Regions from separate parts of the Kocuria tytonicola genome, predicted to be linked through region 1. Evidence: riboswitches for the same ligand, from Rfam matches in the RefSeq annotation. Region 1 holds a riboswitch; each other region holds the start of a gene.

Region 1 (10,218 bases):
GCGGGGGCGGTGGCATCCACGAACACGTGCACGTTGCCCTCGCCGGTCTCGATCACGGGAACGGTGGCGTTCGTGACCACCGACTGGATGAGACCGCGGCCGCCGCGCGGGATGAGAACGTCCACCTTGCCGCGCGCGCCCATCAGGGCGTTCGCGCCGTCCCGGCCGTAGTCGTCCACGGTCTGCACGCAGTCCACGGGCAGCTTGGCGTCCGCGAGCGCGTCCCGCAGGATGCCCACGAGCGCCCGGTTGGAGTCGAACGCCGCGGAGCCGCCGCGCAGCAGCACGGCGTTGCCGGACTTCACGGCGATCCCGGCGATGTCCACGGTCACGTTGGGGCGGGCCTCGTAGATCACGCCCACCACGCCCATGGGCACGCGCACCTGGCGCATGCGCAGCCCGTTCGCGAGGGTCTGACCCCTGACCACGGAGCCCACGGGGTCCGGCAGCGCGGCCAGCTCGCGCAGGGCGTCCGCGAGCCCGGTGATGCGGGCGGCGTCGAGCTTGAGGCGGTCCAGCAGCGCGGCAGAGGTCCCGGCCTCCCGGCCGCGCTCGAGGTCCCGCGAGTTCGCCTCCAGGATGGTGTCCCGGCGGGCCTCGATGCGCTCCGCCATGAGGTGCAGCGCGCGGTCCTTCCACGCACGCGGGGCCTTCGCGAGGGCGCGCGCGGCGACCCGGGCGTCGTCGGCCATCAGGCCGACGCCGGTCACGGGGTCCTCCCCGAACGTCTCCTGGGCGGTCAGTACGGACGTGTTCTCGGCCACGGTTCCTCCTGGGGGTCCTCGGCTGGTCGGGTGGCGGGTGCGCACCCGCGGTGCGGTTCGGGACTACTTCTTGAGCGTGGTGCGGGCGGAGCGGGGGCGCAGGTTCACCAGGTTGTCCACGTGCACGAGCTCGCGCGCGTAGTCCTCCCCGAACTCCTCGCCGAGCTCGTAGGTGCGCTTGCCGAGCATCCCGGGGACCTCGTCGGAGCCGTAGTTGACGAGCCCGTGGCCCACCTCGTTGCCCTCCGCGTCCACCATGGACACCGGATCTCCGGCGCTGAACGTGCCGGACACGGCGGTGACACCCGCCGCGAGCAGGGAGCGCCGGCCGCGCACGGCCTCCACGGCGCCGTCGTCCAGCGTGAGGGTGCCCTTGATGTCCGCGAGGTGCGCGAGCCACAGCAGCCGCACGTTGCGGCGTCCGCCCGTGGTGGCGAACCAGGTCCCCACGTCCTCACCGGCCAGGGCCCGCTCGATGTTCGCCGCGGACGTCACGAGCGCCGGGATGCCCGACGACGCCGCGATGCGCGCCGCCTGCACCTTGGTCACCATGCCGCCGGAGCCCACTCCGGCGCGGCCGACCGTGCCGATCTCCACGCCCTCGAGGTCCGTGATGGGGTCCGCCACCGTGGCGATCCGCTCGCCGCCGTCCTGGGGGGGCCGGGTGTAGAGCGCGTCCACGTCCGAGAGCAGCAGCAGGGCGTCCGCCTTGATCAGGTGGGCCACCAGGGCGGCGATCCGGTCGTTGTCCCCGAACTTGATCTCGTGGGTGGCCACGGCGTCGTTCTCGTTGACGATGGGCAGGATGCCGAGGTCCAGCAGCCGCTCGATCTGGCGGTGCGCGTTCTTGTACTGCGAGTGGCGCATCAGGTCCTCGGCGGTCAGGAGCACCTGGCCCACGGTCACGTGGTGGCGCGCGAAGTACTCGGTGTAGCGCGAGATCAGCAGCCCCTGGCCCACCGAGGCCGCGGCCTGCTTGGTGGCCAGGTCCTTCGGCCGCTTCGAGAGCCCCAGCGGCTGCAGCCCCGCGGTGATGGCGCCCGAGGAGACGAACACCACCTCCACGCCCTGCGCCTTGATGCGCCCGAGCGCGTCCACGATGCTGCGCAGCGCGTTCTCGTCGATCGAGTTCTCGATCGACGTCAGGGAGGACGAGCCCACCTTGACCACCACACGGCGCGCGGCGGGCAGCTCCTCACGGCTGCCGATGGCCGAGCGGCGGTTCTTCCCGCGGCTCTCGGTGCTGAGCTGGATGGCGGACTTCGAGGCCTGCTGCTCCACGGCGGAGACGTCGATCGTCTCGGTGGGGGTCTTCTCGCGGTGCGTGCCCTGCGGGGTGCCGGTCACTTCTCGTTCGTCTCCTTCTGCTCGGCAGTGCGACGGCGATCTCGGGCTCCGTCAACGGACTCGGTCCAGATCCCGGCGCGGCGCTCCTCCTCGAGCTCCGCGCGGGCCTCGGACTTCGCGTCCATGCGGTCGTAGAACTGCTCCCGCTTCTCGCGGCGGGTGGGACGGGAGGTCTCCTCGAGGCGCAGGTCCGAGCCGCGCGGGCCGCCCAGCAGCTCCGCTCCGCCCACCATGGTGGGCTCCCAGTCGAAGACCACGCCGTTCTCCTCCGGACCGATGAGCACGGCGTTGCCGGGCTTCGCGCCGATCCGGAACAGCTCGTCCTCGATGCCCAGCTTGGCGAAGCGGTCCGCGAGGTAGCCCACCGCCTCGTCGTTGTTGAAGTCCGTCTGCAGCACCCAGCGCTCGGGCTTCTCCCCGCGCACGTGGTACAGCGGCTCCTCCGCGCGGTCCTCGCGCGTGATCACGAACTCCTGGCGGTCCTTCCCCCGACGACGCCGCGCGGGCTCGGGCTGCAGCACCGTCACCGTGCGGCGCTGCTCCTCACGGGCCTCCTCCTGCTCGCGGGCCTCGGCCACGAGGCTCGCCATGGCGAAGCCCAGCTCCCGCAGGCCCTCGTGGGAGGCCGTGGAGATCTCGAACACGGGGTAGCCGCGCTGCTCCAGCTCGGGGCGGATGAAGTCCGCGAGCTCCCGGGCGTCGGGCACGTCCACCTTGTTGAGCACCACCAGGCGGGGCCGCTCCGTGAGCGGGACCGCGGTGGGGTCCTCGTCCCGGATGGCCTCGGCGTAGTGCGCGAGCTCCGCCTCCAGGGCGTCCAGGTCCGTGAGGGGGTCCCGGCCCGGTTCGAGAGTGGCGCAGTCGATCACGTGCACCAGCGCGGCGCAGCGCTCCACGTGGCGCAGGAACTCCAGCCCCAGGCCCTTGCCCTCGGACGCACCGGGGATCAGACCGGGCACGTCCGCGACCGTGAACCGCGTGTCACCCGCCTGCACCACGCCCAGGTTGGGCACGAGCGTGGTGAACGGGTAGTCGGCAATCTTGGGGCGTGCGGCACTCATCGCGGCGATCAGGCTGGACTTGCCCGCGGAGGGGAAGCCCACGAGCGCGACGTCCGCAATGGACTTCAGCTCGAGCTCCACCTCCTGCTCCTCGCCCGGGATCCCCAGCAGCGCGAAGCCCGGGGCCTTGCGCTTGGGCGAGGCCAGTGCGGCGTTGCCGCGACCGCCCTGGCCACCGGCGGCGAGCACGTACTCCGCACCCTCCCCCAGCAGGTCCGCGAGCACGTTGCCCTCGCGGTCCTTGACCACGGTGCCGTCCGGGACGGAGAGCACGAGGTCCTGGCCCTTGAAGCCGTGGCGCATGTCGCCCTTGCCGGGCTCGCCGTTGGGCGCCTTCTGGTGGGGTGCGTGGTGGAAGCCCAGCAACGTGGTGGACTGTCCGTCCACCCGGAGGACCACGGAACCGCCGTCCCCGCCGTTGCCGCCGTCCGGACCGCCCAGCGGCTTGAACTTCTCGCGCTTGACGGAGACGCAGCCGTGGCCGCCGTTGCCGCCCGTGGCGTGCACGATGACTCGATCAACAAAACTGGCCACGTGGCTCCTCGACGTCTGGGTCCCCCGTGGGCGGGCGGACCGGGGTTCTGCTCAAAAGACTAGAGGGTGAGCGCGAGACGCGCCCACCCTCCAGTGGTCGCCGCCACGCTCAGGTGGCGGCGGGTGGACCCTGAGGTCCGAAGCAATGACTACTCGGCGGTCTGGATGTTGACCACGCGGCGGCCACGGCGGGTGCCGAACTCGACGACACCGGCGGCCAGGGCGAACAGGGTGTCGTCCTTGCCGCGGCCCATGTTCAGGCCCGGGTGGAAGTGCGTGCCGCGCTGGCGGACGATGATCTCGCCGGCGTTGACGGACTGGCCGCCGAAGCGCTTGACACCCAGGTACTGGGCGTTGGAGTCACGGCCGTTGCGAGTGGAACTCGCACCCTTCTTATGTGCCATGGTGTGTGCCTACCTTCGTTGGAAAATGTACGGGGGACCGGCGGTCAGGCGTCGATGCCGGTGATCTTGACCGTGGTCAGCTCGGCGCGGAAACCCTGACGCTTCTTGTAGCCGGTCTTGTTCTTGTACTTCATGATCGAGATCTTGGGACCGCGCAGGTCCTCCACGATCTCGGCAGTGACCTTGACGTTGGCCAGGGTCTTGGAGTCGGAGGTGACCTTGTCCCCATCGACCAGCAGCAGTGCAGGGAGCTCGAAGGTGCTGCCTGCCTCGCCGGCGACGCGGTCAAGGGTCACGAGGTCTCCTACGGAAACCTTCTCCTGGCGGCCGCCTGCGCGGACAATCGCGTACACCACTTGGGAACTCACTTCTCTCGACATCTATGGACTGCGTGTAATGGCCGGGTGGGCTCCTGGAGCACTGCGAATGTCGAGACATCACGCCGCGGTGGTTCACGACCGACCGCACGGTTGCGTGGCTATCGCATCAAAACAGGAAGTTCACCCGAGCGTGCCGCTTCCGGGCGCGTGTCATTGCTGATGACGCACACCGGTGGCTGGCACCGACAGCCCAGACTACCCGATGACCCGAAGCCGCGCCAATCATGGCCGCCCGGCGGCGTCGTCCGCGGTCTGGGCGAAGAACGCGAGCTCCAGGCGGCACGCCCGCCGGAATGCACGGCGCATGGCCTCGCGCGTGGCGGGGTCCGCGGTGGCCGCCGCACGGTCCACCGCGCGGCGTGCGACGTCCGTGGCACTCTGGAAGTCCGGGTCGCTGTAGGTGGCCAGCCAGTCCGCGAACGGGTGGCCCTCCCATCCGACGTCGTGGGCGCGCCGGGTGAGCTCCGTGCCCACGTGGGCGTAGAGCCAGTAGCACGGCAGCACGGCGGCGGCTCCCACCGCGAAGCCGTCCTGGCCCGTGCGCGCCAGCAGGAAGTCGGCGTAGGCGCTCGTGGTGGCCGAGGGCGGTTCCGGGGAGCGGCCCCCGAGGCGGGCCCGGTGCAGGGCGGACTCGCCCGTGACCACCGCGGCGGCCGCGGCCGCGAAGAACTCCCGGATCTCCTCCCCCGGCGCCGCGGCCGCGAGCAGCGCCAGTGCCCGGGAGTAGGCCTCCAGGTACTGCATGTCCTGGTCCAGGTACCACTCGAACGCCGCCCGCTCCAGGGTGCCGTCCCCCAGCGCCGTGACGAACGGCAGTGCCGCGATCTCCTCCCGGATCGGCGCGCAGTCCTCCCAGAGCTCGTCCGTGAACCGCTCCGCCGTGCCCCGCGCGTCCGCCTCCCGCGCGTCTGCGGGCTGCCCCGCGCCGGCTGCGGGGACGCCGTGCGCACGGGGACCCACCCCGGAGCGCCCGGGCGCGGCGTCGTCGTCCGCCGCGCCGGCCGCCGAGACGAAGGCGGGGTCCGCCACGAGGTCCTGCACGTGGTGCATGTGGTGCACCGGGCCGTTGCCGTGGCCCACGTGCAGGGAGTCCGCCGCGCGCAGCGCACCGCGCAGCCACGTGCGGGCCGTGCCGATGCCGCCCGCCCAGTCCCCCGTGCGGGCCACCACGGTGGCGAGCGCCGAGGACAGCGAGCAGCCGGTGCCGTGGGTGTTGCGGGTGGCCACCCGCGCTCCCCCGTACTGAGCGGCGGGCTCCTGCCGCCCGGGGACCACGAGGGCGTCCGGGGTGCTCTCCCCCGCGAGGTGCCCGCCCTTGACGAGCACCCGCGTGCCGAAGGTGTCCGCGACGGCGCGCCCCTGCGCGAGCGCCTCGTCCCACGTGCGCGCCACGGGCCGTTCGGCCAGCACCGCGAGCTCGGGCAGGTTGGGGGTGATGAGGTCCGCGTGGTGCAGGATCCTCCGCAGGGCGTGCTCGGCCTCGGGCTCCAGCAGCCGGCCGCCCGCGGTGGCCACCATGACGGGGTCGACCACGACCACGGGCGCCCGGTGCTCCGCGAGCCACCGGCCCACGGTCTCGATGACCGGCACGGAGCCGAGCATGCCCACCTTCACGGCGTCCAGCTCCACGTCCTGGGCCACGGCGTCCAGCTGGGCCTGCAGGACCTCCACCGGCGGGGTGTGCACGGCCACCACACCCTGGGTGTTCTGGGCGACCACCGCGGTGACCACGCTGAGTCCGTAGCCGCCCATCGCGGCAATGGACTTGAGGTCCGCGGCGTGCCCGGCACCGCCCGTGGGATCGGTCCCGGCGATCGAGAGGACGCGGGGGGCGGGGGCAGAAGGCGTGGTGGTCACGACATTCCCTTCGCTAGTGCGAGCTAGATCAGGTTCGACGGGTGTGTTCTCAGCCGCTCGGCGGCACCCCGTGTGCGTGGTCCCGATCATGCCACAGGAGCGCCCGGACGGGTCCGAGCGCTCCTGCGAGGTGGTGCATGGTGGTGTTCGCGGTGCGCACCCGGACGGCCCGGGCGCGCACCGCGGCCATCACTCGCCCTGGGGCGTCATGGTGATGTCCTGGGCCTTGACGCCCACACCCACCACCGTGGGCCGACCGTCCGACGCCGCCACGGGATTGGCGGACGCTGCCGCGGTGAAGCGGGCCGCGGTCCTCTCGGACGGGGTGTACTCGTGCTTCTGCACGCTCGCGGTGCCCGGTGCCGCGGCGGGGGCCACGGCACGCCGCGAACCACGACGCCGCCTGGCCGGGGTCTGCTGCTCGGCGGCCGGCTGCGAGGCGGTCGCGCTGCCGTTCCCGGCCGCGCCCCGACCGGCCCCGTTCCGGCCGGCACTGCTGGCCGCGGCATCGCCCGAGCCGGCGTCGGACCCGGAGGTGACCGCTCCGGCGGCGCCCACCACCCCGGTGGTGCGCGGCGCCGCCGCGTTGTGCCCGGAGGAGGTGCCCTCGTCTGCGCCGCCGGAGGACGATGCCGCCCCGCCCTGGGAGCGGGACCGGCCACGTCCGCGGCCGCGCTGGCGTCCGGAGCGCTCGTCCGTGCCCTCGGAGCCCCGGTTCCGGGTGCCCTCGGTGCCGGACCCCGTGTCCGTGGCGCCGCGGCCCCCGGAGGTGTGGCCGTCGGTGTCCTGCGAGGCGTCCTCGCCGGAGAACGCGGCGGTGAGGGAGTCCAGGGTCATGGCCTCCTCGGCGGTCTCCCGCTGCTCACGGGTCTTCGTGCCGCCGTGGCGCCCGGACCCGGAGTCCCGCGAGCGGTCCTTCTGCGGGCGCTGGCCCTGCGGCAGTTCGATGACCTCGCCGTGGATGGTGAGGCTGGAGGAGTCGCCCTCCCCCGCATCCTGCCCCGAACCGGTGTCGGTGTCGGAGCCGCTGCCGTCCTGCGAGCCGTTGTCCTCGCCGTTCTGCGCGCGACCGCGGCTGCGCTTGCCGCGGCGCTTCTTGCGGCGGCGGCCGCCCTCGGACTCGCCGTCACCGGCGTGCTCGCCCCCCTGACGGCCGCCGGAGTGCTGCTCCGAGCCGTCCTGGTGTGCGGAGTCCCCGCCGCCGCTGCGGGCGCCGTCCCCGGAACCGTCCTGCGCGGCGTCGTCGTCCTCGTGGGAGGAGGCTGCCGCGATGTTGGCGAACGCGGTGCGGGTGGCCTCGTCCCGGGCGTTCTGCTCGCCCGAGTCCTGGGACCGGTTGCCGGAACGGGGCTTCTCCTGCGCGGGGGTGCCCTGCTTCTGGCGCGAGCGCTTGCGGTCGTTGCGCCCGCCCCGGTGGTCCGTGGGGGCGGGGGCGTTGCGGCCCTTGAGCGGGTGGTCGTGGACCAGCACACCGCGGCCCGCGCACTCCTCGCACGGCTCGGAGAAGACCTCCAGCAGCCCGGTGCCCATGCGCTTGCGCGTCATCTGCACGAGGCCCAGGGACGTCACCTCCGCCACCTGGTGCTTGGTGCGGTCCCGACCCAGGCACTCCACGAGCCGGCGCAGCACGAGGTCCCGGTTGGACTCCAGGACCATGTCGATGAAGTCCACCACGATGATCCCGCCGATGTCCCGCAGCCGCAGCTGGCGCACGATCTCCTCGGCGGCCTCCAGGTTGTTCTTGGTGACGGTCTCCTCGAGGTTGCCGCCCGAGCCCGTGAACTTGCCCGTGTTGACGTCCACCACGGTCATGGCCTCGGTGCGGTCGATCACGAGCGAGCCGCCGGAGGGCAGGAACACCTTGCGCTCCAGGGCCTTCTGGATCTGCTCCTCCACGCGCATGTGCACGAAGAGGTCCTCGTCCTCGGTCCAGCGCTGCAGCCGGTCCAGCAGGTCCGGGGCCACGTAGGTCACGTAGGCCTCGATGTTGTCCCAGGCCTGCTCGCCCTGGACCACCATGGCGGTGAAGTCCTCGTTGAACACGTCCCGCACCGTCTTGATGGTGAGGTCCGGCTCCGCGTACAGCATCTCCGGGGCCAGCGTCCTGGTGGAGCGCGCCTTGTCCTGGATCTGCTCCCACTGCGAGCGCAGCCGGTTGATGTCGTTGGTCAGCTCGGTCTCGGACGCGCCCTCCGCGGCGGTGCGCACGATCACGCCCGCGCCCTCGGGCAGCCGGTCCTTGAGGATCTTCTTGAGCCGCTGGCGCTCCACGTCCGGGAGCTTGCGGGAGATGCCGGTCATGGACCCGCCGGGCACGTACACGAGGTAGCGCCCGGGCAGGGAGACCTGGCTCGTGAGGCGCGCGCCCTTGTGGCCCACGGGGTCCTTGGTGACCTGCACGAGCACGGTGTCCCCGGACTTCAGGGCGTTCTCGATCTTGCGGGGCTTGTTGCCGAGCTCCGCTGCGTCCCAGTCCACCTCACCGGCGTAGAGCACGGCGTTGCGCCCGCGCCCGATGTCCACGAACGCCGCCTCCATGGAGGGCAGCACGTTCTGCACCTTGCCCACGTAGACATTGCCGATCAGCGAGTCCTGCTGGGTGTGGGAGACGAAGTGCTCCGCGAGGATCCCGTCCTCCAGCACACCGATCTGGATGCGGTCCTCCTTCTGGCGGACCAGCATGGTGCGCTCCACGGACTCCCGGCGGGCCAGGAACTCGGCCTCGGTGATCACGTGGCGGCGGCGTCCGAACTGACGGGACTCACGACGGCGCTGGCGCTTGGCCTCGAGCCGCGTGGAGCCCTTGACGCCGGTCACCTCGTCGCTGCCGGTGCCCTCGGAGGCGCCACGCGGTGCGCGCACGCGGGTCACGGAGCCGTCGGAGTCGTCCACGAGCTCCATGTCCTCGTCCCCGCGACGACGCCGGCGGCGCCGCTTGCTGGACGCCGAACCGTTCTCGTCCTCGTCGTCGTCCTCCCGGTGCGACGTGCGCTCGGCCTCGCGCAGCCGGGCGGCCTGGGCCTCGGCGGCGCGGCGGATCTCCTCGGGGTCCGGGGCGTGGAACATCAGCGACGCGCCCGGTCCGAAGGCGCCGAAGCCCTCCTGCGCGGGGGGCTCCTCGGCCGGCGTCTCGGACGAGTTCTCGACGTCCTCGGTGGTGGTTGCGGCCCCGGAGTCCGAGCCCGCCGTGCCGGCGGCTCCCGGGTCGCTGATCTCGCCACCTGCGGCCTGGGCCGCTGCCGCGGTGCCGTTGGTGTCGGTCTCGTCGGTGCCGGCGCCGTCGTCGGTCCCGGGGGTGACGGGCAGGGAGGCGTCGGACTCCTCGGCCGTCGAGCTCTCGGCGTCGGACTTCTCGGCGCCGGACTCGTCGTCGGTGCTCGGTGCCGCCAGGGCCTCGTGGGCCTCCACCGCGGCGGCGATCTCGATGGCCGCGCGCGTGCCGTCGATCTCGGTGACCTCGGAGTCCTCGCCGTTGTCGGCCTCTCCAGCACTCGGCGCGGCGTCGGCAGTGGCGTCCTGGGCGGCGTCGGGGGCCGCTGCGGGCGCTTCCTCCGCAGCGGGAGGCGGCGTGGTGGCGTCGGGAGAGGAAGCGGAGGCGTCCGTCTCCAGCGGGGACTGGGCTGCGTTGTCCTGTTCAGGTTCCATGTGAGGTTGTGCTCCTGCTCGGGGCACCGCCCGCACCCGGGCCCGAGGTGTGCTCGGTCGGTCGAGCCGGTGGGGTCCACGCGGCCGCCGGAAGTCGGTGTCGTACCCGTGGGCGCGGCGTGTGTGTCGTGCGCCGTCCACGAGCCGGCGGAGGCCCGAGTCGCTGGGTCCGTGGGACCGCGAACTTGAACCGGTCCGGACGCGCTCGATCCTGTGAGAGCCGCGG
Region 2 (10,218 bases), 460 kb from region 1:
GCTCCGACGACGGTGAGTTTCGAGTCCTTGATCATGGTGTCAACGCTAGTCCTCGCGAGGCCGTACGGATACGGATGACACCCAGCGGTTCGGAGCTTCGTCCGCCGGCCACACGTTGTTTTCCTCACAGCCACGAGAGGCGCGGACCACACCCGGGTCAGTCGTCGCAGCGGGCCCGGGGCACCGGAGGGCGCCGCCCGGCCGGAAGCCGGCCGGGCGGCGTCGTGGTCCCTGGCCAGAGGTCCCGGATCAGGAGGTGGCGCCGTCCGGTTTCCGCAGCGTGGGCCTGGGGAGGTAGACCTGGCCGCCGGCCGCGAGGAACTCCTGGCTCTTGCGCTGCATGCCCGCGATCGCGGCCTGGTTCTCCGCGCTGCCGTAGGTGTCCCGGATGTCCTGGGAGATGCGCATGGAGCAGAACTTGGGCCCGCACATCGAGCAGAAGTGCGCGGTCTTGGCGGGCTCGGCGGGCAGGGTCTCGTCGTGGTACTCCTGCGCGGTGACCGGGTCCAGGCCCAGGCCGAACTGGTCCCGCCAGCGGAACTCGAAGCGCGCCTTCGAGAGGGCGTCGTCGCGCTCGGTGGCGCCCGGGTGGCCCTTGGCGATGTCCGCGGCGTGCGCGGCGATCTTGTAGGTGATCACGCCGGTCTTGACGTCGTCCCGGTTGGGCAGGCCCAGGTGCTCCTTGGGGGTGACGTAGCAGAGCATCGCGGTGCCGTAGCGGGCGATCTCGGTGGCGCCGATCGCGGAGGTGATGTGGTCGTAGCCAGGGGCGATGTCCGTGGCGAGCGGGCCCAGCGTGTAGAACGGGGCGCCGTCGCACAGCTCCTGCTGGCGTTCCACGTTCTCGCGGATCTTGTGCAGCGGGATGTGGCCGGGGCCCTCCACCATCACCTGGACGTCGTGCTCCCACGCCCGCTTCGTGAGTTCCGCGAGGGTGTCGAGCTCGGCGAACTGCGCGGCGTCGTTGGCGTCAGCGATGGAGCCGGGGCGCAGGCCGTCGCCCAGGGAGAAGGCGACGTCGTAGCGCGCGAAGATCTCGCACAGCTCGTCGAAGTGCGTGTACAGGAAGTTCTCGCGGTGGTGCGCCAGGCACCAGCCGGCCATGATCGACCCGCCGCGCGAGACGATCCCGGTCACGCGCTCGGCGGTGAGCGGCACGTAGCGCAGCAGGACGCCCGCGTGGACCGTCATGTAGTCCACGCCCTGCTCGCATTGCTCGATCACGGTGTCCCGGTAGATCTCCCACGTGAGCGCGTTGGCGTCCCCGTCCACCTTCTCCAGCGCCTGGTAGATGGGCACCGTGCCGATGGGGATGGGCGAGTTGCGCAGGATCCACTCGCGCGTGGTGTGGATGTCGTTGCCCGTGGAGAGGTCCATGAGCGTGTCCGCTCCCCATTTGGCAGCCCACTCCAGCTTGGCCACCTCCTCGCTGATGGAGCTGGTCACCGCCGAGTTGCCGATGTTCGCGTTCACCTTCACCAGGAACTTCCGCCCGATGACCATGGGCTCGGATTCCGGGTGGTTCACGTTCAGGGGGATCACGGCCCGGCCGGCGGCCACCTCCTCCCGCACGAGCTCGACGTCGCACTGTTCTCGCAGCGCCACAAAGCGCATCTCGGGGGTGACGACGCCGCGGCGCGCGTATTGTATCTGGGTCACGCACCTGCCGGGCCGGGCCCGCCGGGGTTCCGGCTTGCTTCCCCGCCATTGCTGCTGCGGGGCGCCACGACGGACGGCGCCGCGGCCATCGTCCTCCAGTTTCCGACCGCGGGCCTCGTAGACCTCGGTGTCCCCGCGGGCCTCGATCCACTCGGCACGCCAGGGCTCCAGGCCCTCCTCCGGTACGCTGCCCGGGCCCATGGTGCGGTACACGCGCAGGGGCTCGTTGGGGGTGCCGTCCGGGGAGTCCAGCTGGTGGATCTCGGTGACGGGGACCTGGATGCAGTGCTCCGTGTCCTCCAGCCAGGCGAGGCGGTGGGAGTTGTGCTGCTCGGACTGGGTTGTGGCACTCGAAGTAGTGCCTTCTCCGTCCGTCGGAGTGGTGCCCGTAGGCGCGGTGGTGCTGTGAGTGGTGGTGCTGGTTGGTGTGGGGGCATGGGAAGACATGGCCGTTCCTCACTTCCTACGCCGGTATGACCCGGTTCAGGTTCGACGGTCTCGAGCAGCACTGGCCCGATCTCAGCCCCCGTGTCTGGGGCTCCCGTGTGGACGGTCACATGTCTAGCACACATTGCTCTTCAGGCGACTCCTGAACGGTTCCTGCGCCGCGTCCCCGAAGGTCTTGCGGGCAAGCCACCCATGGTTACAATCAAAAGCATGCGCCGTGCGTGAGTAGTTTCCTGCCCTGTCAATTGGACCAGAACGGATTACTCATGCCCTCGGATATTTTGCGCCTCTCTCTTCCCACAGTCACTCGCTCAACCCACCGATCGTCCCCGGTCTCCATCCGCTCCTTGGACGCGGCTTCTCGAACCTCCCTGGCGAAGCTCTACTTCGAGGGATACCCATTAGGGGTCGCCGCCGAGGACATGGCCTCGGCCCGTGAAGAAATTGAGGCGACTTTCCGGGGAGACTACGGCGCTTTAAGACCGGATGCTTGCGCCACGGCGTGGGTCAACAATCGGCCCGTTGGCGCGGTCATGGTGGTGGAACATTCCATCTGGGACGAGTGGTTGGATGGTCCGTTCATCATCGACCTGTTCGTTCATCCACGCTATCGGGGCTTGGGCGCGGGACGGGCCCTCGTACTGCATGCCATCGAAACATGCTCGGTCGCTGGCAATGCTGCGATCAGTCTGCGCTTCGGAGACGGCACGTCGCCCGCAGCGATGGGCCTCTACGAAAGCTTAGGGTTTACCGCCTACCCATCCGCATGACCGCAGCTACCTGGCTTCAAGAGGGGTGAGGGTCTTGGTATAAGCAGGGGCCTCATTCCGTGAGCGTGGCCACCCGCCTGGTTGTTTCCGAGCGGTCCATCCCGGTGACCTTGCCGAGGTGGCGCCGTGCTGAGTCACTGGAACCATGCCTGACAACGGCCCTGCACGGATGGTGATCCGCGAACACACCCCGTCCAAGGTTGCGGGGCACGTGGATGAACTCGTGAACCTGCAACGCGTGGCCTATCGCGTGGAGGCCGCCCTGATCGGCGACGACCGCATCCCGCAGCTCAGCGAGACAGCGGCGGAATTGACGGCGGCAAAACTCACGTGGCATGTGGTGGTGGAGGGAGGCGACGTGATCGCCGCTGTGGCCACGGGACGGTACAACGTTCCCGCGGCACCTCTACGAGCGCCTGGGGCTCCACCACCTCGAAGACCGCGAGGTCCTGAAGCGACTGTCGGTCAGTGTCTACAAAGAGTGACGGCCCACGTCATCCGAGAGCGAAAGGGGCCAGCCTCAGTTCTGCCGTCGGCCGAGGCCGTCGCGCTGGGCCAGTGGCGCTTGGGACAGTCCACCCGTCCCTAGCCGCTCACGAAGCCTGTAGGCGTGGGCGTCTGACAGCATCCGTTCCTTGTATCCTTCGACGCGCTCGCGATCCACTGAATGCTCCGCCACGAAGTCTTTGAGGGCTTTTGCCATGGGGGTCAACGTTCCTTTCAGCCTGCCCAGATGCATCTCGATCAGGTCGTCCACCCGCGGAGACGCTGACGCCCATTATTCTTCCAAGCAGCGCCCCCGGCACGTCCGCACGGATCTCTGGGTGACTCCCTGATTTACGTGGGGCCGAGTGGTTTCACCATGATCAGACAGGGAGTTCCCTCACCCCACAGGGCGGTTTCCTCCATGGGGAGAAACCCACACCTCTCATAGAATTTTCTCGTGCGCGCGTATCCAGGGTCCGGATGTGAGGGGCCAAGAGTCTTGACCTCCAGGAGCTTCACCCCGCGTGCTCTGGAATCGCCTTCGACAGCGGCCAGCATTGCGGAGCCCACTCCTTGACCGTGGACGCCCCGGTCCACCACAGTGAGATGGATTTCAGCGACGTGAGGAAAGTGACGGTTCACAAGCGTCACACCGACGACCTTGTTCAAACTGTCACGGACGGTCCACGTTTCCATGATACAGGCCGCATTAATGTACTCAGCATTGGATTCGGGCCGGCCAAACCACTCCGGAACTGTGCCCAGCAGCCGGGCCACGTCCTCGGTAACCTGGCCATCCCGTTCTGCGCGCCATTCACTTCTCGCCACGTTGACCTCCTGTCGACCATGGCGAATCAGTCACGGGACAGTCCCTCGCACCGGGTCGCGACGAACACCATGAGCGGCTGATCCGCACCGCCGGTGAATGGTGCCCTATTCCAGTCCCGGTACGTGGCCGTGACATCCAGGCCCGCCATCGCGAGGTCCTCGACAATCCGTTCATGGCTTCGGAACTGCAATCGTTGGACCTCGTTCGTCCCGCAACCGTCGTCGAACTCGTAGGTACTGTGCATGACCACCACGCCGTCCTCGCCGGGCGGATCGGTCCTCAACGACTCCCGCAGGATGCCGGCGGGCGTCTCCCGCCAGGACGCTTCCTGCTGCCACTTCTCCCACGCGCGAGCCTCGGGGTTGCGGCTTTCGAAGGCGAGAAGGCCTCCGGGACGGAGACCCCTGGCAATGTCGGACAGCGCGGTGTGCCACTGCGCTCCGAGAATGTGCATCGCCACGTTGCCGCTCATCACCACCATGTCGGCGTTGTTCGAGGTGATCTGCTCAGAGGTGCCCTGAATCCACCGCACCCGGTCACCGCCCTGCCGGGTACGCGCCTGCTCGAGCATGGCGGAGGATGGATCAATCCCCGTGACTTCCCGGCCGGGACCGCAAAGCGTCACCGTGAGCAGGCCGGTGCCGCAGCCCAGGTCCGTGATCCGGGTAGCACCGCTGTGCGTAGCCATATCCCGGAAGAAGTCGTGATCGGGCCCGTCGGGGTTGTCAAAGTCGTAGACCGCCACGAGACGGGGATCGTCATAGCTCATGACTCGAGAAGTTCAGCCAGCTGAACCGCGAGGGAGGCTAAGCGTGAGTCAACGACCGACCACACAATCGCATGGTCCACTACGGCATACTCGTGCGCGATGACATTGCGCATGCCGATGATTCGGCCAAGATCAGGCACTTCCGCAGCGGTCTCCGGATCCGTCCGCCGCAGTCGCTTCAACGCTTCCCCCAGAATCTCCAGCTGGCGTTCCACGGCCGACTGCACCAGCAGGTTGGCATGGAAATCATTCCCGTCGATACCGTCCACGAAGGAGAGAATCGCCAGACAAGCTTCGCGAGCATCCCAGAGGTGTGCCTTAGAGGTGGGCAACATAGACAGTCTCCGTGTGCGCCAGTGCCGACTCCCTGAAGTACGGGTTTCGGATGGCGCGCTTGACGACCAGGTCGACGTCGCGTTCAACAATCTGGCAGAGCTCATCCCGGAGAGCGCAGAAGTCCTCGAACGGATCTGCACGATCCGGGAGGAAGACGACCAGGAAATCGACATCACTGTCGGTAGCAAAATCACCTGAAACAGCTGATCCGAACAGCTCAAGCTCTGCGACACCATGACGCTCTGCGGCACGGCTGATCGCGTCCAGGTCGAGGCTCACGGTCTGACTCATGCGCCCAGTGTCCCATGGCATGGCGGACAGCGGTACAGGACGTCGTGCGCCTTGTTGAAGGAAGCTAGACCGTTGGTAGCTCGAAAGTCACACCACGGCGAGCGGCGTAATCGCCGCAATGCGCTCCCCCGCCCGGTCTTCCGCGCAGTCCAACTCGTAGAGGCTCTGCAGGTTGAGCCAGAACTCCGCCGAGGTCCCGAAATAGCGTGCCAATCGGGGGGCCGTGTCCGCGGTGATCCCCCGCTTGCCGTGTACGATCCCATTGATCCACCGAGGAGGCACCCCGATGGAGACGGCGAGCTTGTTCGGCGTGATACCTAATCCTTCAATGAAGTCCTCCATCAGAACTTCTCCCGGGTGGATCGGCTCGATCAGGTCCGCCTCGGCGGTAGTCGACGAGTTCGACATTGTCCGCACCTTCATTGACCCGCCCCATTCCGGGCACCACCTGTCCCATGGGCTGACCTCAATCTCTACCACGCGCTCAGCCTATTCGGCTCTGGCCGATCCCTACCTCAGGGGCCAAACAGGGCGAGAGGCACCACGGCGATGCCGTCCCTTCGCCGGTAGGCAGTTGGACCCGTCGTGATGATCAGACCATCCACGAAACGTGATCCCAGCTGGTCGCGCAGCCAGCGCAGGTGCTTGCCGTCGGAGTCGCTGACAGCCGCCGCCAGTTTCACCTCCACACCGACAACGCCACCGTCGGGCCCCACGACCACGAGGTCCACCTCGTGGTCGCCGTTGCGCGTCCGCAGGTGTGCGATGTCGGCCTCCGCCGCCTGCGCGGCGACACGGACGCACAATGTCACCAACGATTCGAAGAGCATCCCCAGCATGGAACCCGCCTGGGGACGAAGTGGCTCCCCTTTGCCGCCCAGCAGTGCATCAGCGCCCAGGCCGAGGAGGCGAGCTGCAAGAGCAGGATCGGCCAGGTGGTGCTTCGGAGCCTGCCCGAGGCGAGTCATCGGACTGCCGGTCGGGGTCCAGGCCGGCACAGGGTCGAGAAGCCACAACGAGGCGAGCACCTGGCGGTAGGACTCGGCGGTCGCCCGTGCCGGCTTGTCGCTGTGACCAGGGGTCGCCGCATCAAGAATCTGGGAGTAGCTCGCCGTCGTCGAAGTGGCGGAAGCATACGCTCGCAGCCAGGCCATCATGGCCTCCGGGCGACGGACCGCCAGGCCCTGCTCTGGCACGTCGCGCTCCACAGCATTGCGCAGGTAGGAATCGAGCTGAAAGCCCCGGGCGCGGGAGCTCAAGCCGCGCATCCCCGGAAAACCCGAGGCGACGATTTCCTCCACGTATTCGGGCAGCCCCATCGTCGACTCACCCTGGATGGCGTCACGTTCCGCCAGAACAGCAGCAAGGCTCACGGTCGGTGTAACCAGACCACGCTCCGCGAGCGTCATGGGACGCATGCGCAGGCGGCCGATCCGACCGGCTCCCGAGTGCTGCACGGTCCCGTCCTGCAGACTCGCGCTACCGGTCAGAAGGAACTGCCCGCCTGTGGCATCCTCATCCACGGCACGGCGAACGACGTCCCACACCTCCGGCACCTTCTGCCACTCATCGACGAGGAGCGGGCGAGGGCGGCGGAGGATGATCTGCGGATCCGCTACGACGGGCTCGCGAACGGCTTTGGAGTCCAGCTTCACCAGCCCAGCCGCCCGTTGTTCCGCCGTCGTGGTCTTGCCTACGGCCTTGGGGCCGTCCAGCGCGAGGGCCGCCACCTCGCCGAAGAGATCATCCAGCTCGAGGTCCACGATGCGACGGGTGTACGACATGGCTCAACTATACCATTAGCAGATGTCTAACTAGGCCAAGCGCATGCTTCAAACTAAGCAGAACGCCACTGAGTTGCCGCAAACTGGCCACCTTGAAGGACATCGCGTTTCGACTGGCCAGGGTCACGACCCACGCCCCCTCCGTACTCGTAGATCGGGACTGCTCCAGGTCCCTCAGCCTTCTACGTGTCAGCCCCGTGTGCGATGCTCAACATTGGCCAGCCAGAGACGGACGGAGACTCCATGAGCACCGCACCCGATACCCCAGCCTCGATCCCTGAGCACCTGCTCGAGACAATCACCGATGGCATGGACTTCCGCGACGACCAGGGATGGATCCCCTGGGCCTGGGGAGTCCTTGCCCGCGCTGGCGACGTCCCCGCGCAAATTGATGAAGACGACCCCGATTACCCCCGTAGCCTCATGACGCTCGCGGCACTCGGCCGACTCTACGATCTTTTCCAGCAGGTCCTCTCAGGTCTGAGCGCCGATCTCGAGACGAACCCTGATCTGGTCGGCGAGGTCCGCCCCGCAATCACAACCATCGAGCTCGCTTGCTACTCCGAGGCTGAAGGTGTCTGCGACACCGCGTGGCCCGAGACGGGCAGCGGGCTTCTACGAGAAGCCATCAGGACGCGGACTGAACAAATCAGTGCCCGACTCGTAGAGCTTCTGGGTACCGCGCGTCTCTTCACATCCCTCTTTGTCACCGGGACGGCGACTGCCGCCATGGACGACGACACTGACGTGCCTGCGGACACTCACTCACCGGCGGAGGATGCTTTTGACCGGTATCTCCCGTCCGTCGTCAACGACGATCTCACGGAGGACAAGCAGCGAACGTACGCGTGGCTCAGTGGCGACCTCGACCTTACCTGACTCGTAACGATCAGCGTTATCTGGTCGATCGCGTATATCCAAAAGTAGGGTAAGCCGAAGATGCGCACTCTGCGGTAGCAACACAATACTCGCCAGCAAGTCATCCCGGTCGTGCCCCCCATCGATCTCGACCGGCGCGACCCAGTGCCTCAGCATTTCGGGAATCACCCCGATCTGCTCGCCCACGCGGCGAAACGTTCCCGCCCTGGTCGCTGGATCTAGTCGCGCTTCCACGGCCATCCCCGTCGCCCTCTCCCCGAAGCTCGTCGGGCTACTTCCTAGGTGCTGTCATGCTCCGCATCCTCCCGTGGGATCAGAGACTCCACCAGCCCCGGGGCGATTCAGGCAGCTGGCAGAGTGGACTGAACTCCAGGCACCTGGGGGCGGAGACGTGCCCGAGGCAGGTCGCTGAAAGTACCCTTGGCTTAGAAGAAGGCTTGCACATCAAGCCATGACGAAAGGCAAACATGGCCGTGGCGGCACGAGGCGGAATCGAGCACGGCGAGGTCTTCACCAGGCAGTGGGTGGTGGACACGATCCTGGATCTCGTCGGCTACACCGTCGACCAGGATCTGACCCAGAAGAAGCTAGTGGAGCCATCGATCGGCTCAGGCGCTTTCTTTCTCCCGATTGTCACGCGCTTGCTGGAGTCTGCTCGGGCCCATGATGTGGCCATCGGCTCGCTGGGAGGCTGCCTGTTCGGCCTGGACCTGCAGCCAGGGCACGTTGAGACCTGCCGGGAGCGGACCGAAACGCTGCTCAGCGTTGCCGGAGCCAGCGAAGAGGAAATCCAGAGCCTGCTGGCCAGCTGGCTGAAGCACGGAGACTTCCTGCTGGACGAGATCCCGTGGAACGTGGACTTTGTCGTGGGTAACCCGCCCTACATCCGCTCTGACGACCTTGACGACGACGTCGAGGCCGAGTATCGCAAGCGTTGGCGCACTATGCGTGGCCGTGCAGACATCTACGTCGGCTTCTATGAACGGTCCTTGGCGATCCTGGCTGAGGGAGGCAAGCTCGGGTATATCTGCGCTGACCGGTGGATGCGGAATGCGTATGGCAAGCCCCTGCGGGCCCTCGTGTCGTCGCATTACGCGGTGGAGAGCGTGTGGCAGATGCATGACGTAGATGCTTTCGAGTCACAGGTCTCGGCGTACCCGGCCATCACTGTGGTGGCCAAGACCGAGCAGGGCGCTGCGACGGTGATCGACACGACCCACGAATTCTCCGATGCTTCGGCGCTTGAGGCGAAGACGTTCGTGCAGGGCAATGCTACCGAAGCCAAAGGCATGGGCTGGGAGGGTGCACGCCTGCCCAGCTGGTTCGAGACAGATGACTTCTGGCCTGCCGGCAAGCCGCACACGATCAAGATCCTGGAGCGCCTGCAGGAGCACTTCCCGACGATCGAGTCGGATGGCGCGACCAAGATCAGCATCGGGGTCGCCACAGGTGCAGACAAGGCCTACATCATCAGCCAGGACGCAGTGTGCGGTGTCGAGCCTGACCGCCTCATGCCCATTGTGATGGCCGACGACATCCGCGCAGGCTTCCTCAAGCCGCCGACAAAGCTGCTGCTCAATCCGTGGGATGAAAACGGTAAATTGGTTGACCTGGCCGCGTACCCGAGGTTCGCGCAGGTGCTAGGGTCACATGAAGCGGTGAAGAAGCGCTTCGTCGCAAAGAAGAATCCATTAACGTGGCATCGCACGATCGACAAGGTCTATCCGGAGCTGGCCGAACGGCCCAAACTCCTGCTGCAGGACATGAAAGCACAGATCACGCCAGTACTGGAGCCGGGCGGGTTCTACCCGCACCACAACCTTTACTACATCGTGTCCTCGACGTGGGACCTGGAGGTGCTGGGCGGAATCCTGCTTTCAAGGATCGCGGAGGCATTCGTCAGCGCCTATGGCGTGAAGATGCGGGGCGGGACTCTGCGCTTCCAAGCGCAGTACTTAAGGAAGATCA
Region 3 (10,218 bases), 800 kb from region 1:
ATGATGAGCCCGATGGCCCGGCCCCGCAGGTCGTCCCGGTCGAACAGCCGGAAGAGCAGGGACATGGTGATGGGGGCGATCATCGCCGCGAACGCGCCGGAGACCGCGCGCACGGCGATGAGCTGGGCCGGGGTCTGCACCAGCAGCACGGCGAGCCCCGCGAGCCCGAAGAGCGCCAGACCCCACGAGATGGTGCGGCGTCGTCCGAGCTTGTCCCCCAGGGTGCCGCCCACCATGAGCAGACCGCCGAAGGTCAGGGAGTAGGCGCCCACGATCCACTGCAGATCCGTGGGACTCGCGTCCAGGTCCCGGCCGATCACGGGCACGGCCACGTTGAGGATGGAGTTGTCCACCATTTCCACCAGCTGGGTGAGGCACAGCCCCAGCAGCGCGGGCCACGCCGCGCGGAAGCTCTGCGGGGCACTCGTGCCCCGGTGACGGGCGCGGCCGTCGATCGTCTGAGTCATGGGAGGTCCTTTCTCACGTCGAACACCGTTCGACTTATCGAATTGCGTTCGAGAATAGAACGATGTTTGATCCGGCGCAACACCTCGCTATCGTGATCCGCATGACGCCCCCATCCGGCCCCGCCGGCAGCCCTTTCCGCGACTCGCCGCAGCACCGCGACCCTCACCGCCCGACGCCGCCGCGCGCCGGCTCGGTCTCCGGCTCCGCCCCCGGGAGCCGGCGCGCCCCGCGCGGACCGTCCGGCGGGCGGGACCCGAGAACGCGGGGCGGGGGCGGACGGGCGAGCGGGCGACGTCGTGCCTCCCTGTCCGTGGACGCGATCGTGGACACGGCGATCACCATGCTGGACCGGGACGGAGCCCAGCGGCTCACGCTGCGCAACCTGGCCGCGGAGCTCGACAGCGGCGTGGCGAGCCTCTACTGGTACGCGTCCGGCAAGGACGATCTGATGGCCATGGTCGCGGACGAGGTGCTGGGTCGTGCGCTGCACGAGTTCCAGGCCCTGCGGGAGGGTTCCAGGAGTGCGCCGGAGCAGTTCACGGACTTCGCGGCGCCCGCACCGGACGGGCGCACCAGCGCGGCCACCGCGGCGGCCCTCGCGGACCTGCGGTGCTTCTCGCTGTGCCTCTTCTCCCAGATGCTGGCCCACCGGTGGCTCGCGGCGCAGCTCGTCAACGCCGGCCCGGACGAGGAGAACGCGCTGCGCACGTGGGAGTGCACCGGGCAGATCCTGCAGCGCATGGAGCTCACCACGACGCAGCAGTTCCACGCGTCGCTCGCGGTCACCAACTACGCGTCCGGCATGGGGGCGGAGATCTCCCAGCGCCAGCAGCTGCGGGACGCCGTGAACGCGGAGGAGATGTTCCGCGAGCAGCTCGAGCGCTGGGACCACGCGAGCCCACGGGAGTTCCCGTTCGTGCACTCGATCCTCGGGGAGTTCCGCCGCCACGACGACCGCGCGGAGTACGTCGCGGGACTGGACCTGCTGCTGGCCGGGATCGAGCGGCAGACGTGGTCAGGCGGTACGGCGCCCTGAGCACCACCGCAGGGAGGGGATTTTCCGTACAGTGGTGTCCATGGTCGATATCGTCACGGTGTGCACCGGCAACATCTGCCGCTCCCCCATGGCCGAGGCCCTGCTCCGGGCCGAGGTGGAACGCGCGGGACTCGCGGACCGCGTCCGCGTGTCCTCCGCGGGTGTGAGCGACGAGGAGCACGGGCGCCCCGTGGACCCGCGCGCGCAGAGCGTGCTGACCCGCAACGGGCTGGAGCTGCCCGAGCACAGTGCCCACCGCATCACGGACGAGGAGCTCGCGGACGCGGACCTGCTGCTGGCCATGACGGACTCCCACCGGCGGCAGCTGCTGCAGCGCCTGAACTCGGCGGACGCCGGGAAGGTGCGGATGATGCGCAGCTTCGACCCCGAGGCCACCGGCACCGGCGAGGACCTGGACATCGCGGACCCCTGGTACGGCGGCTCGGAGGACTTCGCCACCGCGTGGGAGCAGATCCGTGCGGCCACCCCCGGGCTGGTCGCGTGGCTCCAGGAACGGGTGACCACCCGGTGATCGGACCCGAGGAGGGCTTCCAGGACGACGAGACCGCCCGTTTCCCGGACGGCGTCAACCTCGCGCGGCTGCTGCCGCCCATCACGCGCAAGCCGTGCATCGTGGGCATCGACGGCCGCTCCGGCGCGGGCAAAACCACGCTCACGGACCAGCTCGCGGAGGTGCTGCGCCGCTCGCACGACGTCGTCGTGTTCCGGCTGGAGGACCTCTACCCCGGGTGGGACGGCCTGGTCCGGGGCATGGGCATGTACTTCTCCGAGGTGCTCGAGCCCCTGCGGCGCGGTGCGGACGCCCACTGGACGGCGTGGGACTGGCTCACCAACGAGCCCGGCACCCCGCGCCTCACGCGCACGGCGGAGATCGTGCTCGTGGAGGGCGTGGGGGCGTGCCACCGGGAGGCCCGTGCCCTGCTCGACACCTCCGTCTGGGTGGAGCTGCCCACGGCGCAGCGCAGGCAGCGCGCGCTGGCCCGCGACGGCGGCGCCTACGACGCGCACTGGGACGAGTGGGCCGCGCAGGAGGCGGAGTACCTCGCCGGGGACCCCGTGTGGGAGGCCGCGGACATCATCCTCCCCGGGCCGTCCCTGGAGCCGTCCACCGCCCCGGAGCGCGAGACCCCGTGACACCCCGCGGCGCGCGAGCCACGGCCGTCATCATCTCCCCGCTCACCGGGCAGCCGCGGCTCGTGGATCCCACCCTGCCCCACGTGGGCCTGGAGGACCAGGCACTCACCCGCGGGGACGGCGTCTTCGAGACCCTGCACGTCCTGGACGGGGTGGCCTACAAGTTCGACGCCCACCACGCACGGCTGCGCGCCTCCGCGGCCGCCGCGGAGCTGCCCGCGCCGTCGGCGGCCACGTGCCGCACCGCGCTGGAGCTCGCCCTCCACGCCGCCGCGCCCGGTTCCCGTGACCCGTCGCGCGACCTCGGCGCGGAGCACGCCGTGAAGCTGACCGTGGCGCGCGGCACCCCGGACGGGGAGCCGTGGGCGTGGCTCACGGCCTCCCCCGTTCCCGGGGCCACGTTCGCGGCCCGCCGGGACGGCGTGTCCGTCCTGCTGCTGGAGCGCGGCCACGACCCCGCCGAGGACGCCGGGCTGCCGTGGCTGCTGCCCGGTGTGAAGACGCTCTCCTACGCCGTGAACATGGCGGCCGTGCGCCATGCCCGCAGCCGGGGCGCGCAGGACGCGGTGTTCGTGACGTCCACGGACCGCCGGATCCTGGAGGGCGCCACGTCCTCCGTGGTCTGCGCCCGCGTCCGGGACGGCGACGCCGCTCCCACCCTGCTCACGCCCGAACCGTCCCGCGGCGTTCTCCCGGGCACCTCCCAGGCCCGGATCTTCGACGCCGCCCGGCGCCACGGCTGGGGTGTGGACTACGGACCCCTGCACCCCGAGGACCTCCTGACGGCGAGCGCCGTGTGGCTCACGTCCTCCGTGCGCCTGGCCGCACCCGTGACCTCGGTGGACGGTCACCCGGTGCCCACGGACGAGCGGCTCACGCGGACGCTCACGGACTTCCTGGTGGGCGCCTGATGCGGCTCGGCCCGCCGCTCACTGCCAGATGAACCGGTGCGTGCCCAGGGACATCGACACCGCCAGTGCCCCCACGGCGGTCAGCACCACGGCGGCGCCCACGAGCACGTCCACGCGGCCGTAGTGCAGCGTGCGCGCCCACGTGCGCGGGCCCGCGCCGAAGCCGCGGGCCTCCATGGTCATGGCGAGCCGCGTGGCCCGGCGCAGGGACTGCACGAGCAGCGTGAAGGCCTGGCCGCCGAACTCCCGCAGCGCGTTCCACGGTCCGCGTCCGCCGCCGGCCCCACGGGCCCGGCGGGCCGCCGCGAGCACACCCCACTCGGTGACCATGACCTCCACGAGTCGCAGGGCGGCGAGTGCCGCGAGCACGAACCGCGCGGGCAACCGGAGCGTCTGCGCGAGACCGTCCGCGAGGTCCGTGGGATCGGTGGTCAGCAGCACGGTGATCCCGGGCAGGGCGATGGCCAGTCCGCGCAGGGCGATCGCGGCACCGGCCGCCAGCGACCCGGTGGTGATGCTCACCCACCCCACGTGCAGCAGCACGGGACCGCCCGCGGTGGAGAGCATCGCGGTGCCCCAGCCGCTGATCACGGCGGCCAGCACGACGGGCCACAGGGTGGTGAGAAGCCGCCACGGGCCCAGCCCCACGCCCGCGAGCAGCACGAGCTGGCCCGCGAGCGCCACGGCGTTGGTGACCGGGTCCGCGCTCACCACGATCATCAGGGTGATCAGCAGCGCCCCCAGCAGCTTGACCACGGGGTTGGCGCGCGCCAGGAACCCGGTGCGGGGCGCAAACATAGACGGTGCGGTGACGGTGCTCATGCACCCAGCTCCAGTTCCTCGGCCGCGAGGGCGTCGATCAGGTCACGGTCGTGGGTCACCGCGACCACCGCGGTTCCCCGGTCCAGCTCCGTGACGAGGAGGTCCACGAGCTCCTGCCACGTCCGCGCGTCCTGGCCGAACGTGGGTTCGTCCAGGATGAGCACGTCCGGCGCGGCCGCGAGCACCGTGGCCACGGACAGCCGCCGTTTCTGCCCCCCGGAGAGCGTGAAGGGGTTGGCGTCCGCGAGGTCCGCCAGGCGGAGGCGGTGCAATAGCTCTGCCACGCGAGCGGCGTCGTCCTCCGGTGCGGGCGGATCCGTGCGGTGCGCGGCGCTGACCCGGCGGCGCAGCTGCTCGGGACCGAACTCGAGCTCCTGCCGCACGGTGGGGCGCAGGAACTGGTGCTCGGGGTGCTGGAACACCGTGCCCACGCGGGCGACGAGCTCGCCGCCGTCCCACAGGGAGGGGTCCCGGGGGGCGTCCCCCGCCAGCCGGGCGCTGGCCCGGACCGTGCCGCGCACGGGCACGAGCAGCCCCGCGAGGGTCAGCGCCAGGGTGGACTTGCCCGCCCCGTTCACCCCGGTCACGGCCAGCGCGCGCCCCGCGCGCACGTCCAGCGAGATGTTCTCCGCGGCCACCGGCACGTCCGGCACGGCTGCGGGCTCCGGGGCCTCCCGGCCGCGCCGCCACGCCGCCCGCGCACGACGTCGCCTGCGCGCCACCGCGCGCCGTGTGGGCTGCACGCGCGAGACCGCGAGATCCCGCGCGCTCAGCAGCACCGCGCCGTCGGACGCCGCAGGGGTCGCAGTCGCAGTTGCAGTTGCAGTTGCAGTTGCAGTGACAGGAACTGTGGCAGGGGCCTCGACGGACGGGGAACGGGAGGCTGGGCCGGTGCCGGTGGCGGGGGCACGGCTGTCCGAGCGGTGCGCCGGCGTGCGGGTCTCGGGGACCCAGCCGGGAACCCACGTGCCCTGCTCCTGCAGCAGGGCCCGGGCCTCGTGGAGGGTCTCGTGCGTGGGCCCGTCGAAGGCCACGCGGCCGTGCTCGTCCAGCACCACCACCCGGTCCACCACGGATTCCCACAGGGCCACGCGGTGCTCCACGACCACCAGGGTGATCCCCTCGCCCCGCACGGCCCGGGCTACGGCGCCGCACAGCTCCTGGGCGCCCTGCCCGTCCACGCTCGCGGTGGGCTCGTCCAGCAGCAGCAGGCGCGGACGCATCGCGAGCACACCGGCGAGCGCGAGGCGCTGCTTCTGCCCGCCGGACAGCGCGGTGGTGGGGTGCTCGAGCGGCAGGTCCAGCCCCACGCGCTCCAGTGCGTCCCGCACGCGCGGCCAGATCTGCTCGCGTGGCACGGCCAGGTTCTCCAGCCCGAAGGCGACGTCGTCCCCCACGCGTGAGAGCACCACCTGCGTCTCGGGGTCCTGGTGCATGAACCCGACGGCGCCCCGGGCGTCCCGGGGGTCCGCCCCGTCCACGAGCACCTCGCCCGAGCCGGACTGGCCGTCCGGGTCCTGCTCCACCCCGGCGAGCGCCTGCAGCAGGGTGGACTTGCCCGCCCCCGAGGGGCCCAGCAGCAGCACCCGCTCCCCCGGCGCCACGGTGGTGGTGACCTCCCTCAGGCTCGCGTCCTGCCGGCCGGGGTAGTGCCAGCCGAAACGGCGGAGCTCCACCGCCGCACCCGCGGGGACGGGCCCCGCCGCCGTCATCGGCGCGCGGCCCCGGACGCGAGGGCACCCAGCACCCCGGTGGCCTGCAGCGCCCGCACCACGAACCACATCAGGGCACCGGCGATCACGGCGCCGGAGATCGTGGTCAGAGCGGCATAGACCACCTTCTGGTCCGCGGCCCACTCGTAGTTGTACATGATGTCCTCGCTCACACCGAGGAACAGCCCGGAGACGGCTCCGCCGAGGGTCGCGACCAGCAGCCCGAAGCGCCGGTACCCGGTGAGGAGGAACACGAGCTCCACGCCCAGGCCCTGCACGAGGCCCGAGATCACCACGGTCCAGCCGAAGTGCGTGCCCAGGAAGCCCTCCAGCACGGCGGCCAGCAACTCGCAGAACAGTGCGGCGCCGGGCTTGCGGATGATCAGCGCGCCGAGGGTGCCCGCCACGAGCCAGCCGCCCGAGATGAGACCGGCCGAGGGCGGGTACGCCACGGCACTCGTGGACACCACGGGGTACAGCAGGTTGGACCACATCCAGAAGATCACCGCGCACACCGCCGCCAGGACGGCGGCCACCACGATGTCCACCACCCGCCACGACTGCGTGCGGGGCCCCCGGCCCGGGGACGTGCGTGCGGTGGTGCTGCGTACCTGCGTCATGAAGATCCTCCTGAAGACTCCAGGAGGGGAGGGACTGCGGACGCCCGTGCGTCCGTGCCCCTGAGATGCTCGACTCCCTAGCGCCGGTATGAACCGGATCAGGTTCGAGGGTCTGCGCTCGCGCGCACTCTCAGCGCCGCTGCGGCGCTCCCCTGTCGTTGAGCCCCCAGTCTAGACGACGCACGGCCGGGTACGCGGGGTACCCGGCCGTGCGGCGTCGTGCGGTGCGGGCCGTAGCCCGGGGGCCGCGGTCACGCGGATCAGATCTCGGTCTGCGAGGTCTTCGCGGAGTCGTTGTCCTCGGACTGCATCTTGGCCACCTGGCGGGAGATGCCCACCTTGATGACGGTGCCCACCAGGCCCGTGAGCAGGGACCAGAGGATGATGTCCCGCCAGGCCTCGTCCTCGTCCGGGTTCTTGGCGGGGGGCTCGTTGCCCGTGACCTTCTTCCAGACCACGGTCAGCGCCTTGTTGGACAGGGCCACACCGCCCAGGGAAGCGGCCGTGCCGAGCAGGTCCATCGCCTTGTTCATGGGTTTCTCCTTGGTTCTCGTGAGTGCCGCCGGCGCAGGGTGGGCGACGGCGTCGTGTTCCTACCCCAGCATACGAACCTCGGCGCGTGGCCGGGGACACCGCTGCGGGGGAGGCGGCAGGATGCCACCCTCAGCCGGACTCGTCCCCGGCGCGCGCCACGACGTCCCGCAGCTCGTCCGCCACGAGGTTCTCCTCGTGCAGGTGCTTGGAACGGTACGCGGCGCGGCCCACCATGTGCGCGGACACCGGAACGGTCAGCAGCTGGAAGATCCACGCGAGGACCAGCAGCGGGACCATCCGGGGCTCTCCGCTCTCCAGTGCCACCGCAGTGAGCAGCAGGAGCAGCCCGAAGACCTGGGGCTTGGTCCCCGCGTGCATGCGCGAGAGCAGGTCGGGGAAGCGCACCAGACCCACCGCGGCCGCCAGGGACATGAAGGATCCCACCACCAGGCACACGAGCGCCACGACGTCCACCACGGTCTGCCAGTTCACGAGCGGTCCAGTCCCACGTTGCGCGCGACCGTCACGGAGCCCAGGAAGCCCACGAGGGAGACGATCACCAGCAGCACGATGTTGTCGGTGTGGTGGTGGTAGACCATCTCCACGGCGAGCGCCGCGCCCACGATGGCGAGCAGCACGTCCGTGGCGATGACCCGGTCCAGCAGCGAGGGCCCCTTGGCCAGGCGGTAGAGGGTGCCCACGGCGGCGAGCGCCAGGATGACACCGCACACCCACACGGCCACGTCGAACACGGTCATGAGCGCTCCTCTCCTGGGCCGTTCCCGGCCTCCTGCATGTTCTCGGTGGGGGACTCCACCGCGCCCGAGGCCTCCGTGCGCCCCGGGTCCCCCTTCACGGGCAGCAGCGCGAGGTCCTCCCGGGAGCCCATGATCCGGATCCAGGCCGCCTCGGTGTCCAGGACGGAGCGGCGGAAGGCCTCCGCGTGCGCCGGTGTGGCGATGTTCAGGACGTGGAAGTAGAGGATGCCGTTCCCCCGGTCCACCTCCACCACGAGGGACCCGGGGATCAGCGCCATGGTGTGCCCCACGGCGGTCATCAGGAGGTCGTTGTTCTGGCGCAGCCGGGTCCCCAGCACGGCGTTGCGCACCCGGGGTCCCTTCCGCAGGGCCACCAGGAACACCACCAGGCTGGCCTTGGCCACCTGCCAGACGAACGTGACCACGAACAGCGCGAAGTGCACCACGTTGAACCTGCCCGAGAGCCGGACGGGTGGCAGCACCAGCAGGCGCGTGACCAGCAGGGCCAGGATCAGCCCGAAGACCAGGTTGCCGGGGCTCCAGTCCCCCCACAGTGCGCCCCAGACCACCACGAGCCACAGGATGAGGGGCAGCTCGGCGCGCAGGGAGTTGCGGGACTGCCGGCGGACGGCGGACGTGCTCACGGGGCCTCCTCGCTCACGCCGCCCTCGCCCACGGGGGCGAGCACGGCCTCGGTGTAGCGGTCGGGGTGCACGAGGTTGTCGGCGGCGCTGCCCGCGAGGTCGAAGAGCGGCCCCGCGAGGACGGTGAGGGCCACGCCCACCGCCACGAGCGCCGTCGTGGCACCCACCATGGTCTTGGGGAGCAGGACCACGGGGGCCGCGCCCGAGAACCTGCTGCCGGGCTTGCCCGCGACCACCCGCGAGGTGCGCGGCCGGTGGCCCTGCGCGGTGGTGGCGCGCAGCACGGGGTCCGGGTACTCGGCGTCGTCCACGCGGCGCAGGAACACGCGGTTCCACACGCGCACCAGTGCCATGAGCGTGAGCAGCGAGACCAGGACGGACACCCCCACCAGGAGGTAGTCCAGCCACGTGCCGCTGCTGATGCCCGCCTCGAGCAGACCCACCTTGCCCAGGAACCCGGAGAACGGGGGGATCCCCCCGAGGTTCAGCGCCGGGATCAGGTAGAGCACTCCCAGCAGGGGCGAGATCTTCAGCAGCCCCGCGAGCCGGTCCACGTTGGTGGAGCCGCCGCGCCGCTCGATCAGCCCCGCCACGAGGAACAGGCTGGTCTGGATCACGATGTGGTGCGCGATGTAGTAGACCACCGCGGCCAGCGCCTGCGGGGTGCCCACCGCGATGCCGAAGATCATGTAGCCGATGTGGCTGATGAGCGTGAACGAGAGCATGCGCTTGATGTCGATCTGGGCGAGAGCACCCAGGATGCCCACCAGCATGGTCAGCAGGGCCACCCACATGAGCAGGTCGTTGATCTGGCGTCCCGGGAACAGCAGGGTCTCGGTGCGGATGATCGAGTAGACGCCCACCTTGGTCAGCAGTCCCGCGAACACCGCGGTCACGGGAGCGGACGCCGTGGGGTAGGAGTCCGGCAGCCAGAAGGACAGCGGGAAGACCGCCGCCTTGACCCCGAAGGCGATGAGCAGCATCAGGTGCAGCTGCATCTGCGTGCCCTGCGGCAGGTCCGCGAGCTTCACGGAGAGGTCCGCCATGTTCACGGTTCCCGTGGCGCCGTAGATCATCCCGAGCGAGATCAGGAACAGGATCGAGGAGATCACCGAGACCACCACGTACGTGACGCCCGCCCGGATGCGCTGCGCCGTGCCGCCCATGGTGAGCAGCACGTAGGACGCGGTCAGCAGGATCTCGAATCCCACGTAGAGGTTGAAGAGGTCCCCCGCGAGGAACGCGTTGGACACCCCGGCCACGAGCAGCAGGAACGTGGGGTAGAAGATCGAGATGGGGCCCTCGTCGTCCCCGCCGGCCACACCCTCGCTCACCGCGTAGACGAGCACCGTGAGGGAGACGACCACCGAGACCACGAGCATCAGGGCGGAGAGCTGGTCCACCACCATCACGATTCCGTACGGCGCGGCCCAGCCCCCCAGGTGCACGGCCTGCGGCCCCTGGTTCCACACGTCCGCGAGCATGAGCGCGTTGAGCACGAGCGTGAGCACCATGGTGCCCACGGTGACGGTGCGCTGGAGCCTGTTGCGGTGGACCA

The links. Region 1 has a riboswitch for thiamine pyrophosphate ahead of EAE32_RS06845 (bifunctional hydroxymethylpyrimidine kinase/phosphomethylpyrimidine kinase). Riboswitches for the same ligand answer to the same signal wherever they lie in the genome.
Positions count from the first base shown of each region.
Region 2: another riboswitch for thiamine pyrophosphate. It lies ahead of thiC (phosphomethylpyrimidine synthase ThiC); the one in region 1 lies ahead of EAE32_RS06845 (bifunctional hydroxymethylpyrimidine kinase/phosphomethylpyrimidine kinase).
Region 3: another riboswitch for thiamine pyrophosphate. It lies ahead of EAE32_RS03195 (ECF transporter S component); the one in region 1 lies ahead of EAE32_RS06845 (bifunctional hydroxymethylpyrimidine kinase/phosphomethylpyrimidine kinase).

Region 1 is NZ_RDEX01000001.1:1,500,168-1,510,385, reverse strand. It holds gene EAE32_RS06870 (glutamate-5-semialdehyde dehydrogenase) at 1-764, opposite strand, end outside; gene proB (glutamate 5-kinase) at 828-2,018, opposite strand; gene obgE (GTPase ObgE) at 2,108-3,706, opposite strand; gene rpmA (50S ribosomal protein L27) at 3,856-4,110, opposite strand; gene rplU (50S ribosomal protein L21) at 4,155-4,466, opposite strand; gene EAE32_RS06845 (bifunctional hydroxymethylpyrimidine kinase/phosphomethylpyrimidine kinase) at 4,713-6,347, opposite strand; TPP riboswitch at 6,335-6,428, opposite strand; gene EAE32_RS06840 (Rne/Rng family ribonuclease) at 6,537-9,992, opposite strand.
Region 2 is NZ_RDEX01000001.1:1,042,027-1,052,244, reverse strand. It holds gene EAE32_RS04785 (L-lactate dehydrogenase) at 1-35, opposite strand, end outside; gene thiC (phosphomethylpyrimidine synthase ThiC) at 250-2,106, opposite strand; TPP riboswitch at 2,103-2,214, opposite strand; gene EAE32_RS04775 (GNAT family N-acetyltransferase) at 2,328-2,876, shown strand; gene EAE32_RS11685 (hypothetical protein) at 3,397-3,633, opposite strand; gene EAE32_RS04770 (GNAT family N-acetyltransferase) at 3,714-4,190, opposite strand; gene EAE32_RS04765 (class I SAM-dependent methyltransferase) at 4,217-4,960, opposite strand; gene EAE32_RS04760 (HepT-like ribonuclease domain-containing protein) at 4,957-5,295, opposite strand; gene EAE32_RS04755 (nucleotidyltransferase family protein) at 5,279-5,587, opposite strand; gene EAE32_RS04750 (HigA family addiction module antitoxin) at 5,675-5,995, opposite strand; gene EAE32_RS04745 (ATP-binding protein) at 6,103-7,371, opposite strand; gene EAE32_RS04740 (hypothetical protein) at 7,615-8,250, shown strand; gene EAE32_RS04735 (Eco57I restriction-modification methylase domain-containing protein) at 8,718-10,218, shown strand, end outside.
Region 3 is NZ_RDEX01000001.1:704,275-714,492, reverse strand. It holds gene EAE32_RS03230 (MFS transporter) at 1-467, opposite strand, end outside; gene EAE32_RS03225 (TetR/AcrR family transcriptional regulator) at 791-1,504, shown strand; gene EAE32_RS03220 (low molecular weight protein-tyrosine-phosphatase) at 1,545-2,036, shown strand; gene EAE32_RS03215 (uridine kinase family protein) at 2,006-2,659, shown strand; gene EAE32_RS03210 (aminotransferase class IV) at 2,656-3,570, shown strand; gene EAE32_RS03205 (energy-coupling factor transporter transmembrane component T family protein) at 3,589-4,392, opposite strand; gene EAE32_RS03200 (ABC transporter ATP-binding protein) at 4,389-6,104, opposite strand; gene EAE32_RS03195 (ECF transporter S component) at 6,101-6,724, opposite strand; TPP riboswitch at 6,782-6,888, opposite strand; gene EAE32_RS03190 (DUF4235 domain-containing protein) at 6,985-7,257, opposite strand; gene mnhG (monovalent cation/H(+) antiporter subunit G) at 7,388-7,750, opposite strand; gene EAE32_RS03180 (MrpF/PhaF family protein) at 7,747-8,016, opposite strand; gene EAE32_RS03175 (Na+/H+ antiporter subunit E) at 8,013-8,660, opposite strand; gene EAE32_RS03170 (Na+/H+ antiporter subunit D) at 8,657-10,218, opposite strand, start outside.